2 regions of the Novosphingobium soli genome follow, and region 2 is predicted to be linked to the other one. Evidence: predicted binding sites of a transcription regulator. Region 2 holds the regulator's gene; the other holds the start of a gene.
What was found. Region 2 encodes LexA, which represses DNA repair genes until DNA is damaged. Its sites were predicted from a motif close to GTTCCNCNCTTGTTCT; they were not measured.
Positions count from the first base shown of each region.

Region 1: a site for LexA is predicted at 3,194-3,209, ahead of ACFFJC_RS01290 (putative DNA modification/repair radical SAM protein). Genes of this name have one in related genera too.

Region 1 is NZ_JBHLWK010000002.1:72,023-76,741, forward strand. It holds gene ku (non-homologous end joining protein Ku) at 1-438, opposite strand, end outside; gene ACFFJC_RS01285 (UdgX family uracil-DNA binding protein) at 556-1,953, opposite strand; gene ACFFJC_RS01290 (putative DNA modification/repair radical SAM protein) at 1,950-3,191, opposite strand; gene ACFFJC_RS01295 (MFS transporter) at 3,607-4,719, opposite strand, start outside.
Region 2 is NZ_JBHLWK010000009.1:209,448-214,166, reverse strand. It holds gene trpD (anthranilate phosphoribosyltransferase) at 1-339, shown strand, start outside; gene trpC (indole-3-glycerol phosphate synthase TrpC) at 350-1,141, shown strand; gene moaC (cyclic pyranopterin monophosphate synthase MoaC) at 1,262-1,747, shown strand; gene ACFFJC_RS06410 (molybdopterin molybdotransferase MoeA) at 1,744-2,964, shown strand; gene lexA (transcriptional repressor LexA) at 3,065-3,787, shown strand; gene ACFFJC_RS06400 (ComEC/Rec2 family competence protein) at 4,044-4,719, opposite strand, start outside.

The DNA.
Region 1 (4,719 bases), on a different contig from region 2:
GCGCACCGCCAACTGCCCGATGCCGACCTTGCGGCTGGCGCGCAGGGCTTCGCGCAGCACGATGTAGGCTTCCTCGGCCAGATCGTCGGCCGGGACGACGAAGTAAGGCTTCTCGTAGTACAGCACGTCGATCTCGTCCGCTTCGACGAACTGGACCAGCTCGAGCGTCTTGCGGCTCTCGATCTTGACCGCCTCGATCTCCTCCTCGTCGAGCAGGACGTAGCTGCCCTTCGAGACTTCGTAGCCCTTGATGATCTCGTCGCGGTCGACCGGCCCGACGCCGGGCGCGACCTTTTCATAGCGGATGCGCTTGCCGCTGGGCTCGTGGATCTGGTGGAAGGAGATCGACGGGCCGGACCGCGTCGCTGGATAGACCTCGATGGGGATGGAGACGAGGGCCAGGCGGATCTGGCCTTTCCAGTAGGCGCGTGCGGGCATGAGCAGTTCCTTCCGTGCTGGAAAAAGCGGCGGAAGGGGCGCGAGGTTCCCGCGACCGCAGCGATGGAACGCGCGTGCAGTGCCAGACCGGATGCGCCGCCGCGGCCGGCACGCGCGTCAGGCGTTCGACAGCAGCCTGGAAAGGCCGGCGAGGTCCTGTGCGAAGCGGCCGTGCTCGCGCTCGCGCGCCTCGCCATCCAGGCGCAGGAGGTAGCTGGGATGCGCCGTCAGCCAGACTTGGGTGCCGTCGGGCTGCGCGATCGCCTGACCCCGCTCCTTGCCGATGGCCGGCGTGCGCCCGAGCAGCCCGCGCGCCCCGCTGGCGCCGAGCGCAAGGATCACCTTGGGCTTCACCAGCGCGCGCTCGCCATCCAGCCACCAGCGGCAAATGTCGATGTCGCCTGCGGTGGGCGTCTGGTGCAGGCGGCGCTTGCCGCGCGGCGTGAACTTGAAGTGCTTGACCGCATTGGTGACGTAGGCGCGTTCCCGGTCCACACCCGCCTCGTTCAAGGCGCGGTCGAGCAGCTGGCCGGCAGGGCCGACGAAGGGCCGGTGCTCACGCTCCTCGGTGTCGCCGGGCTGCTCGCCGACGATCATGAGGTCGGCCGCGCGAGGGCCTTCGCCCATCACGGCGCGCGTTCCGTTGCAGCCGATAGGGCAACGACGGCACTGCTCGATCCCCTCGGCGATGGCCGTGAGGCTGGAGGGCGGGGCCTCCGCTTCGAACAGGCTGGCGCCGGTGGCGATCATTGCGGCCTCGCGTTGCTGGGCCCCGGCGATGAGATCGGGGATCTGGCGCGCCTCGGGCAGGTTCTTCCAGTACCGTCGCGGCATTTCCTTGAGCATCGCGCCCACCTTGAGCCGCGCGGGGTTGAAGATCGAACGATAGTAGCCGAGCCAGAGTTCCTCGGTAGCATCTTCGGCCGGGGCATCGCCGCGTGAGGCCGGGGGCCCTTCGAGCAGCGCCATGCCGTCCCAGTGCAGCGAAAGCCGCGGCGTCAGGATCGACCAGCGCTGGCTGGCGAAGCGATTGACGAAGAAGTCCGCGTTGGCGCGCTCGATCCGGTGCTCCGGTTCGAACCAAGCGACGTAGCGCTCTGCGCCATCGTCCTCGACGACGGAGCGGAAGCGCACGAAGGCGCGCATCTTGTGGATGTCGCGGCGCACCTGCTTGGCCATGCCGGCGAGACGCGCCACGTCCGGGTCGGCTGCGTCGTCGAGAAGGCGCGGGCGGTCCTGCAGCCGCCACAGCACGCGATAGAGCAGGTCAAGGCGCTGCGGATCGCTGTGGAGGATCACGCTGCGGGCCAGGTCGATGAACGGCAGGGTTGCGCGAATGGCACGCCCCGCCACGGCCGAGCCCGTGTCGGGGGCCACTGCGGCGAACAGATCGCCCGAAGCGGCGACGTCCGGCCACACCACCTGCGAGGGCGGCACGCCGCGTTCGGCCAGCCGCCGCGCCTCGGTTCGCCAGGCCTCGAAGTCGTCCGGCTTGCGCAAATCGACGGCGATCATGCGAAGAGCTCCATCTGCGTCGCCGGAGGGGCGAGCCGGGCGCGCAAGTCGGCACGATCGGTCAGCAGCGTCGGGCGCCAGTCAGCCGCCACGACGAACGGCCGCAGCTTCTTCACCGACACCGTCAGGCGGGCGAGATCCTCCAGCCGGATCGTGCGATGGCGGCGCGCCGCCAGCAGCGCGCTGACGGCCTTGGCGCCGAGCCCCGGCACGCGCAGCAGGTCCTCCCGCGGGGCGCGGTTGAGATCCACCGGAAAGCGCTCCCGGAACTTGAGCGCCCACGCGAGCTTCGGGTCGATATCGAGCGGCAGCATGCCATCGGCATCGGTCGCCTGCTGCACCTCGCCCGGCGCAAAGCCGTAGAAGCGCATCAGCCAGTCCGACTGGTAGAGCCGGTGCTCGCGCATCAGCGGCGGCCGCTTCAGCGGCAGCACGGCGCTGGCCTCGGGGATGGGGCTGAAGGCCGAGTAGTAGACGCGGCGCAGCGCGAACTTGTCGTAGAGCGTGCTGGCCTTGCCGACGATCTGCGCATCGCTGGCCGCATCCGCGCCGACGATCATCTGCGTGGACTGGCCGGCGGGCGCGAAGCGCGGGGCCTTGCGGAAGCGCTTCTGCGCATCCTTCGCATCCTCGATCGCGGTGCTGACGCTGCCCATCGCGCTTTCGATCCGCGGGCCGTTCTTGTCCGGAGCCAGCCGCGCCAGGCCGCTTTCGGTCGGCAACTCGACATTGATGGAGACGCGGTCTGCCCACAGGCCCGCTTGCGCGATCAGTTCGGGATCGGCCTCGGGAATGGTCTTCAGATGGATGTAGCCGCGAAAATCGTGTTCCTCGCGCAGGATGCGCGCCACCTCGATCAGCTGCTCCATCGTCTGGTTCGACGATTTCACGATGCCGGAGGAGAGGAACAGGCCTTCGATGTAGTTGCGGCGGTAGAAGGACAGGGTGATGTCCACCACCTCCTGCGGCGTGAACCGCGCCCGCTGCACGTTCGAGCTCTTGCGGTTGATGCAGTAGTGGCAGTCGAAGATGCAGTGGTTGGTCAGCAGCAGCTTGAGCAGCGAGATGCAGCGCCCGTCCGGCGCGTAGGCATGGCAAATGCCCATGCCCTCGGTCGAGCCGAGGCCGCGCCCGTCGCGGCTGTTGCGCCTGGTCGTGCCCGAAGAGGCGCAGGAAGCGTCGTACTTGGCGGCATCGGCGAGAATCGCCAGCCGCTCCATGACGGTAGAACGGGTCATCCGTTCTATTTATGTTCCAAAGCGGCGAAGCGCAAGTGCTTGGGATTACTGGGCGCCGCGTCACTCGCGAAAGGGGAGGGAGGGGGCGAGCGGTTGCCGCGTTGGTCGGGGAGACATGGCGAAAGTCGGTTCTGTAACCGCCTGAAAAACAATAATATATTGTTGGTTGAGGGGCTGTAAAGCCAAAAATCTCAACCAATTTCACGTGGGCTTTAGTGCGACGAAACGGGTTGAAATGATAAAAGGGGCAGGGTGCTCTGCACGAGAGACTAACTGAGTGTTGGTTGTGGATAACTGGCTGAGGGTAACTTTCTGCCACCCTTTGCACCGAGGGTTTGGAGGCACATCGCTTGTGGGCTGAACAGGCTGCTTCCGACCAGGTTCAGTCGTTCTGGGGGCAAGGTGTAAATAACTGCTATTGCTGGAACCTGCCGCTGGCGATCCAAAGCAGGAATCCGGCGGCGCTGATGACGCCGCCGGCCCCGCACACGCCGCTCCAACGCCAGAGGCTGTACATGAAGGGCGCTATAGCCGCCCCTGTCGCGCTACCGAGAGAATAGAGCACCATGTACCCGGCGATCGCGCGGCCGGCTGCATCGGGATGACGATCGACGATGAGTGTCTGGCTGGTTACATGAACGGCCTGAACCGCCAGATCGAGCAGCATGATGCCGGCCGCGAGCCACCACAAGGACAAGGGTAGCATGGCGATGATGCCCCAGGAGCAGCAGAGCAGCAGGAGGGAGGCTCCTGTTACACGCCTCGCATGACCCAGATCGGTGAGGCGACCGGCGCTGCGGGCGCCGATCGCGCCAGCCATGCCGACCAGTCCGAACAGGCCGACCTCCGTGTGTGACAACCCGGACCCGGGAGCCGTCAGCGGGAGAACCAAGGCGGTCCAGAACGTGCTGAAGGCTGCAAAGATGACAAAAGCGAATGCAGCGCGAAGCCTCACTGCGCGATCGCCGGCGAAAAGGCGCGGCAGCGATCGCAGGACCTTGCCATAACGCTGTCTTCCTGCTTGCCTGCCATCTGGAGGCAGCATCCAACGCAGCGCCAGCGCCGCCATCGCACTGGCCGCAGCTGCCAGCAGATAGACCGCCCTCCAGCCGAGAAGATCGCCGACGCTGCCCGAGACCGCCCGTGCAGCCAATATTCCCACGACGACGCCACTCGTGACTTTGCCCACAACGATGCCGCGCTCCTGCGGGGCTGCGAGTGCTCCGGCATAGGCCACCAGCGTTTGAACCGTCACGGCCAGCGCTCCGACCATCGCAAGCGACACCAGCAAAACGGCCTTTGTAGGCGCATAAGCGACGGCCACAAGCGCCACGGCGGACAGGACGGTCTGACCCACGATCAGTCGTCGTCGATCCATGATGTCGGTGAGCGGCACCAGAAAGATGAGGCCGATGGCATAGCCGATCTGCGCCAGGGTAACCGCAAATCCGATCTCGGCCGGATGGAAGGCAAGGCTTTTGCCGATCAGGTCGAGCAGCGGATGCGCGACATAGACATTGGCCACCGC
Region 2 (4,719 bases):
GACGAGCTGAGCCTGGCCGGCGGCAACGAGGTCGCCGACGTGCGCGGCGGCGAGCTGTCGATGCGGCGCGTGACCCCGCAGGAGGCGGGCCTGGCCGCCGCTCCGGTGGAGGCGATCCGCGGCGGCGATCCGGCGCACAACGCGCAGGCGCTCCATGCGCTGCTGATGGGCGAGCGCGGCGCGTACCGCGATGCCGTGCTGCTCAATGCCGCCGCTGCCCTGCTCGTCGCCGGAGAGGTCGCGAGCTGGGCCGAGGGGGTCGAGGAAGCGGCGGAGACGATCGACAAGGGCCTGGCCAAGGGCCTGCTCGACTGCTGGATCGCCGCGACCCGCGGCTGACGAGGAACCGATGTCCGACAAGCTGACCGAGATCTGTGACACCAAGCGCGCGGAAGTGGCCGACCGCAAGGGCTACGCCACGATCGCCGACCTCGACGCCCGCGCCGCCGTCCACGACGCGCCGCGCGGCTTCGAGGCGCGGCTGCGCGAAAGGGCAGCGGGCGGATTCGCGCTGATCGCGGAGATCAAGAAGGCGTCGCCCTCCAAGGGCCTGATCCGCGCCGATTTCCGCCCCGCCGAGCACGCGGTGGCCTACGCCCGCGGGGGCGCGGCTTGCCTGTCCGTGCTCACCGACGCCCCCTACTTCCAGGGGCACGAGGCGTTCCTGATGGACGCACGGGCCGCTTGCGCGCTCCCCGTGATCCGCAAGGACTTCATGGTCGATCCCTGGCAGGTGGCGGAGGCGCGCGCGATCGGCGCCGACGCCATTCTCATCATCGTCGCCGCGCTCGACGACGTGCTGATGGCGGAGATCGAGGCGGCGGCCCTGGAGCGGGGCATGGACTGCCTGGTCGAAGTCCACGACGAGGCCGAGATGGAGCGCGCCGCGCGGCTGCGCTCGCGGCTGATCGGGGTCAACAATCGCGACCTCAAGCGCTTCGTCACCGACATCGGCACCACCGAGCGCCTGGCCCCGCTGGCACCTGAAGGCACGCTGCTGGTCAGCGAGAGCGGCATTAACGGGCATGCGGACCTCCAGCGGCTGTCCGGCTGCGGCGCCCGCACCTTCCTGGTGGGCGAAAGCCTGATGCGCCAGGAGGACGTGGAGGCGGCCACCCGCGCCCTGCTCACCGGGGGCTGAGGCCGCGCCCCGAAAACTTGCGGCCTGGCTCTGTCCTACACGCGCCGAATCTGCCATCCCGGTGAACTGCACGCGCGGCCGTGCCGTTCGTACAACCTCTTCCGGGATCGCAAGCCACCCATGAGCAAGTCCCTCACCCACATCGATTCCGATGGCTCGGCACGGATGGTCGACGTCGGCGCCAAGGCCGAGACGCAGCGCCTGGCGGTCGCCTCGGGCCGCATCGCCATGTCGGCGAAGGCGCTGGCCGCGATCCGCGCCGGAGACGCACCCAAGGGCGACGTGCTGGGCACCGCCCGCATCGCCGGGATCATGGCCGCCAAGCGCACCGGCGAGCTCATCCCGATGTGCCACCCGCTGATGCTCGATGCCGTGAACCTCGACTTCGCGTTCGAGGCGGATGCGGTGCGTGCCACGGCCACGGCCTCGCTCACCGGCCGGACCGGCGTGGAGATGGAGGCGATGGTCGCCGCCTCGGTCGCGCTCCTGACGATCTACGACATGGCCAAGGCGCTCGACAAGGGCATGGTCATCGGCGAGGTCCGCCTTGTCGAGAAGCGCGGGGGCAAGTCCGGGCACTGGAAGGCGGAGGATCACCGCGCATGAGCCTGCCGCCGCCGATGCCGCTGGAGGACGCCCAGGCGCGCCTGCTCGCCCTCGCCGCGCCGCTCCCGATCGAGCGGGTCGACGTCGAGGGCGCGCTCGGGCGCTACCTCGCCGCGCCGCTGCATGCCCGCCGCACCCAGCCCGCGGCGGATCTGTCGGCGATGGACGGCTATGCCGTGGCGCACGGCGACCTCGCCGGGCCGTGGCGGATTGTCGGTGAAAGCGCGGCGGGGCACCCCTTCGCGGGCGCGGTGTCGGGCGGCACCGCAGTGCGGGTCTCGACCGGCGCGGTGCTGCCGCAAGGGACCGGCGCCGTGATCCTGCAGGAGGACGTGGCGCGCGACGCGGAGCGCCTGCACCTCTCGGGCGAAGCGCCGCATCCGGCGCACAAGCACATCCGGCCCTGCGGCATGGATTTCGCCGACTCGCACGAAGTCATTGCCCAGGGCACCCTCCTCGGCCCGGCGCAGGTCGCCCTCGCCCTCGCCGCAGGGCACAAGCACCTGCCCGTCTGCCGCCTGCCGCGCCTGGTGGTGATCGACAGCGGGGACGAGCTCGCCGCCGATCCCGAAGCTTGCGCCCCGCACCAGGTGCCGGCCAGCAACGGCGCCATGGTGCTCGCGCTCGCCCGCGCGCTCCCGGTCGACGCCCGGCGCCTCGGTCCGGTCGAGGACACGCTGGAGGCGATCACCGCGGCGCTGGAGGCCTCGGCCGAGGCGGACGTCATCGTTACCAGCGGCGGCGCTTCGGTGGGCGACCACGACCTGGTCCGCCCGGCGCTGGAGGCGTGGGGCGCCAGCCTCGATTTCTGGCGCGTGGCGATCAAGCCGGGCAAGCCGATCCTGGTCGCCACGCGCGAGCGCGCCGGGCGGCGGCAGATCATCCTCGGCCTCCCCGGCAATCCGGTGTCGAGCTTCGTCACCGCCTACCACTTCCTGATGCCGCTCCTGCGCGCGCTGCTGGGCGCGCGTGACGCGGTGGCGCGCCAGGTCACGACGCGCCTGGCGGCCCCGGTCCGCGCCAATGGGCCGCGCCGGGAGTTCCTGCGCGCGCAGTGGGACGGCGCCGCGGTGACGCCGCTGACGCTGCAGGACAGCGGCGCCCTGTCCTCGCTCTCGGCCAGCAACGTGCTGATCGACCGACCGGCCCTCGCCCCCGCCGCCGCGACCGGCGACGAGGTGCGCGTCTATCTGCTGGCAAGCGGCGGGATCGCTTGAAAAAATGCGCATCGTTGCTTGATTGTTCTCCCAATGTTCACTAGGAGAACATGGGTGGTCGGGGCGTCCCCGGCGCGGCGTTCATGAAAGGGCAGCGACAATGTTGACGCGCAAGCAGCACGAACTGCTCCGGTTCATCCAGACCCGGCTGGAGGAGAGCGGCATCTCCCCCAGTTTCGAAGAGATGAAGGAAGCGCTCGACCTCAAGTCGAAGTCCGGGGTGCACCGCCTGATCTCCGCGCTCGAGGAGCGCGGCTTCATCCGCCGCCTGCCCAACCGCGCCCGCGCGCTCGAAGTGCTGCGCCTGCCCGACGATACCGGCACCAAGGCGGTGCGTCCCGCCCCTGCCTCCGGCAGCGCTTCGGTGGCAGCGGCAGCGGCAGCAGCAACCGGGGCAGGCAAGGGCCGGTCGCCGCAGCGGACGCCGGCGCCCGCCAACGACGTCATAGAACTGCCGCTGCACGGCCGCATCGCCGCCGGCGTCCCGATCGAAGCTCTCGAAGGCCAGTCGACGCTGCCCGTCCCTGCCGCCCTGCTCGGGTCGGGCGAGCATTACGCGCTCGAGGTGTCCGGCGACTCGATGATCGAGGCCGGCATCCTCGACGGCGACTTCGCGCTGGTGAAGCGTACCAACACCGCGCGCGACGGAGAGATCGTCGTGGCCCTGGTGCGCGGCGAGGAAGCAACGCTCAAGTACCTGCGCCGGGAGGGCGGTCTCGTGCGCCTCGACCCCGCCAACGCCGCCTACGAGCCGCAGATCTACGGTCCCGACGAAGTGGAAGTCCAGGGCAAGCTGGCCGGCCTGCTCCGCCGCTACCACTGATCGCGCGCCGACTTCGCGGAAGCGGAGGCGGAGACGCGGCAGGGATTGGCGGCGCACTTCACGTTGCGTCTCCTTATCGCACCTCGCCGGCATCGTCCTGTCCGCCCATCCTTTGCGAAGGCCACTTCGACCAGCTTGAGGGCTGATCGCGGTCCTGTCCTGTGGCGGCGGCGGCCCCCTGCCCGCGCGCGCGCCGCAGCTTGCCTCTCGATCAACGCGGGCCGACTATAGCGCGGCCACCGGTTCGGGCAGGCGTTCACACAGGTTTCGCGGGACTGCGCAGACAGCCACGAGCCGCTCCACCGCTCTCCTGCGGGGCAGGGAAGCGCTGCGCAGGCAGCGAAGCGGCGCGGCGGCAGGGGGTCGGCTCGGCGGGACGCCACCAGCCATGCTCGCCCTGCCCAGCGGCCACCGTATGAATGCGCCGGGCGTCGACCCGGATCGCCAGTCCGCCGGTGCGGCCGAGCATGGTCCGGTCGACCTTCAGCCAGCGCGGATGGCAGCTTCGCGGCAGCCAGCGGTCCGAGATGACGATGTCCGCCCGGTCGCATGCGGCGGCGAGTGCGCGTTCGGGCACCGCATCGCGCCCGCGCGAGACGAGCACTTGCACCGTCCCTTTCCCCCGCTCCATCGCAAGCACGCAGAAGTCCCGATTGCAGCGTGCGCCCGGCCAGCGGTCGAGAGCGGCCGGTTCTCTCTCCAGCCCCGCCAGCTCCATCATGTTGTCCCGCGCGTAGCCTTCGCCGCCGTCCCGCAGCACGAAGACGCGGTCGCCTCCTTCGGTCACGATCCCCACGTGCCGCCCGTCTCCCGAGACCAGGATGTCCGGATGCGGGGCCAGCGCCAACAGGGCGGCGCCCGCCGCGGCCAGCGGGGCACCGAGCCAGCGTACCCGCCCGCTCCAGATCCCGATCCACAGGGCTCCAGCGACG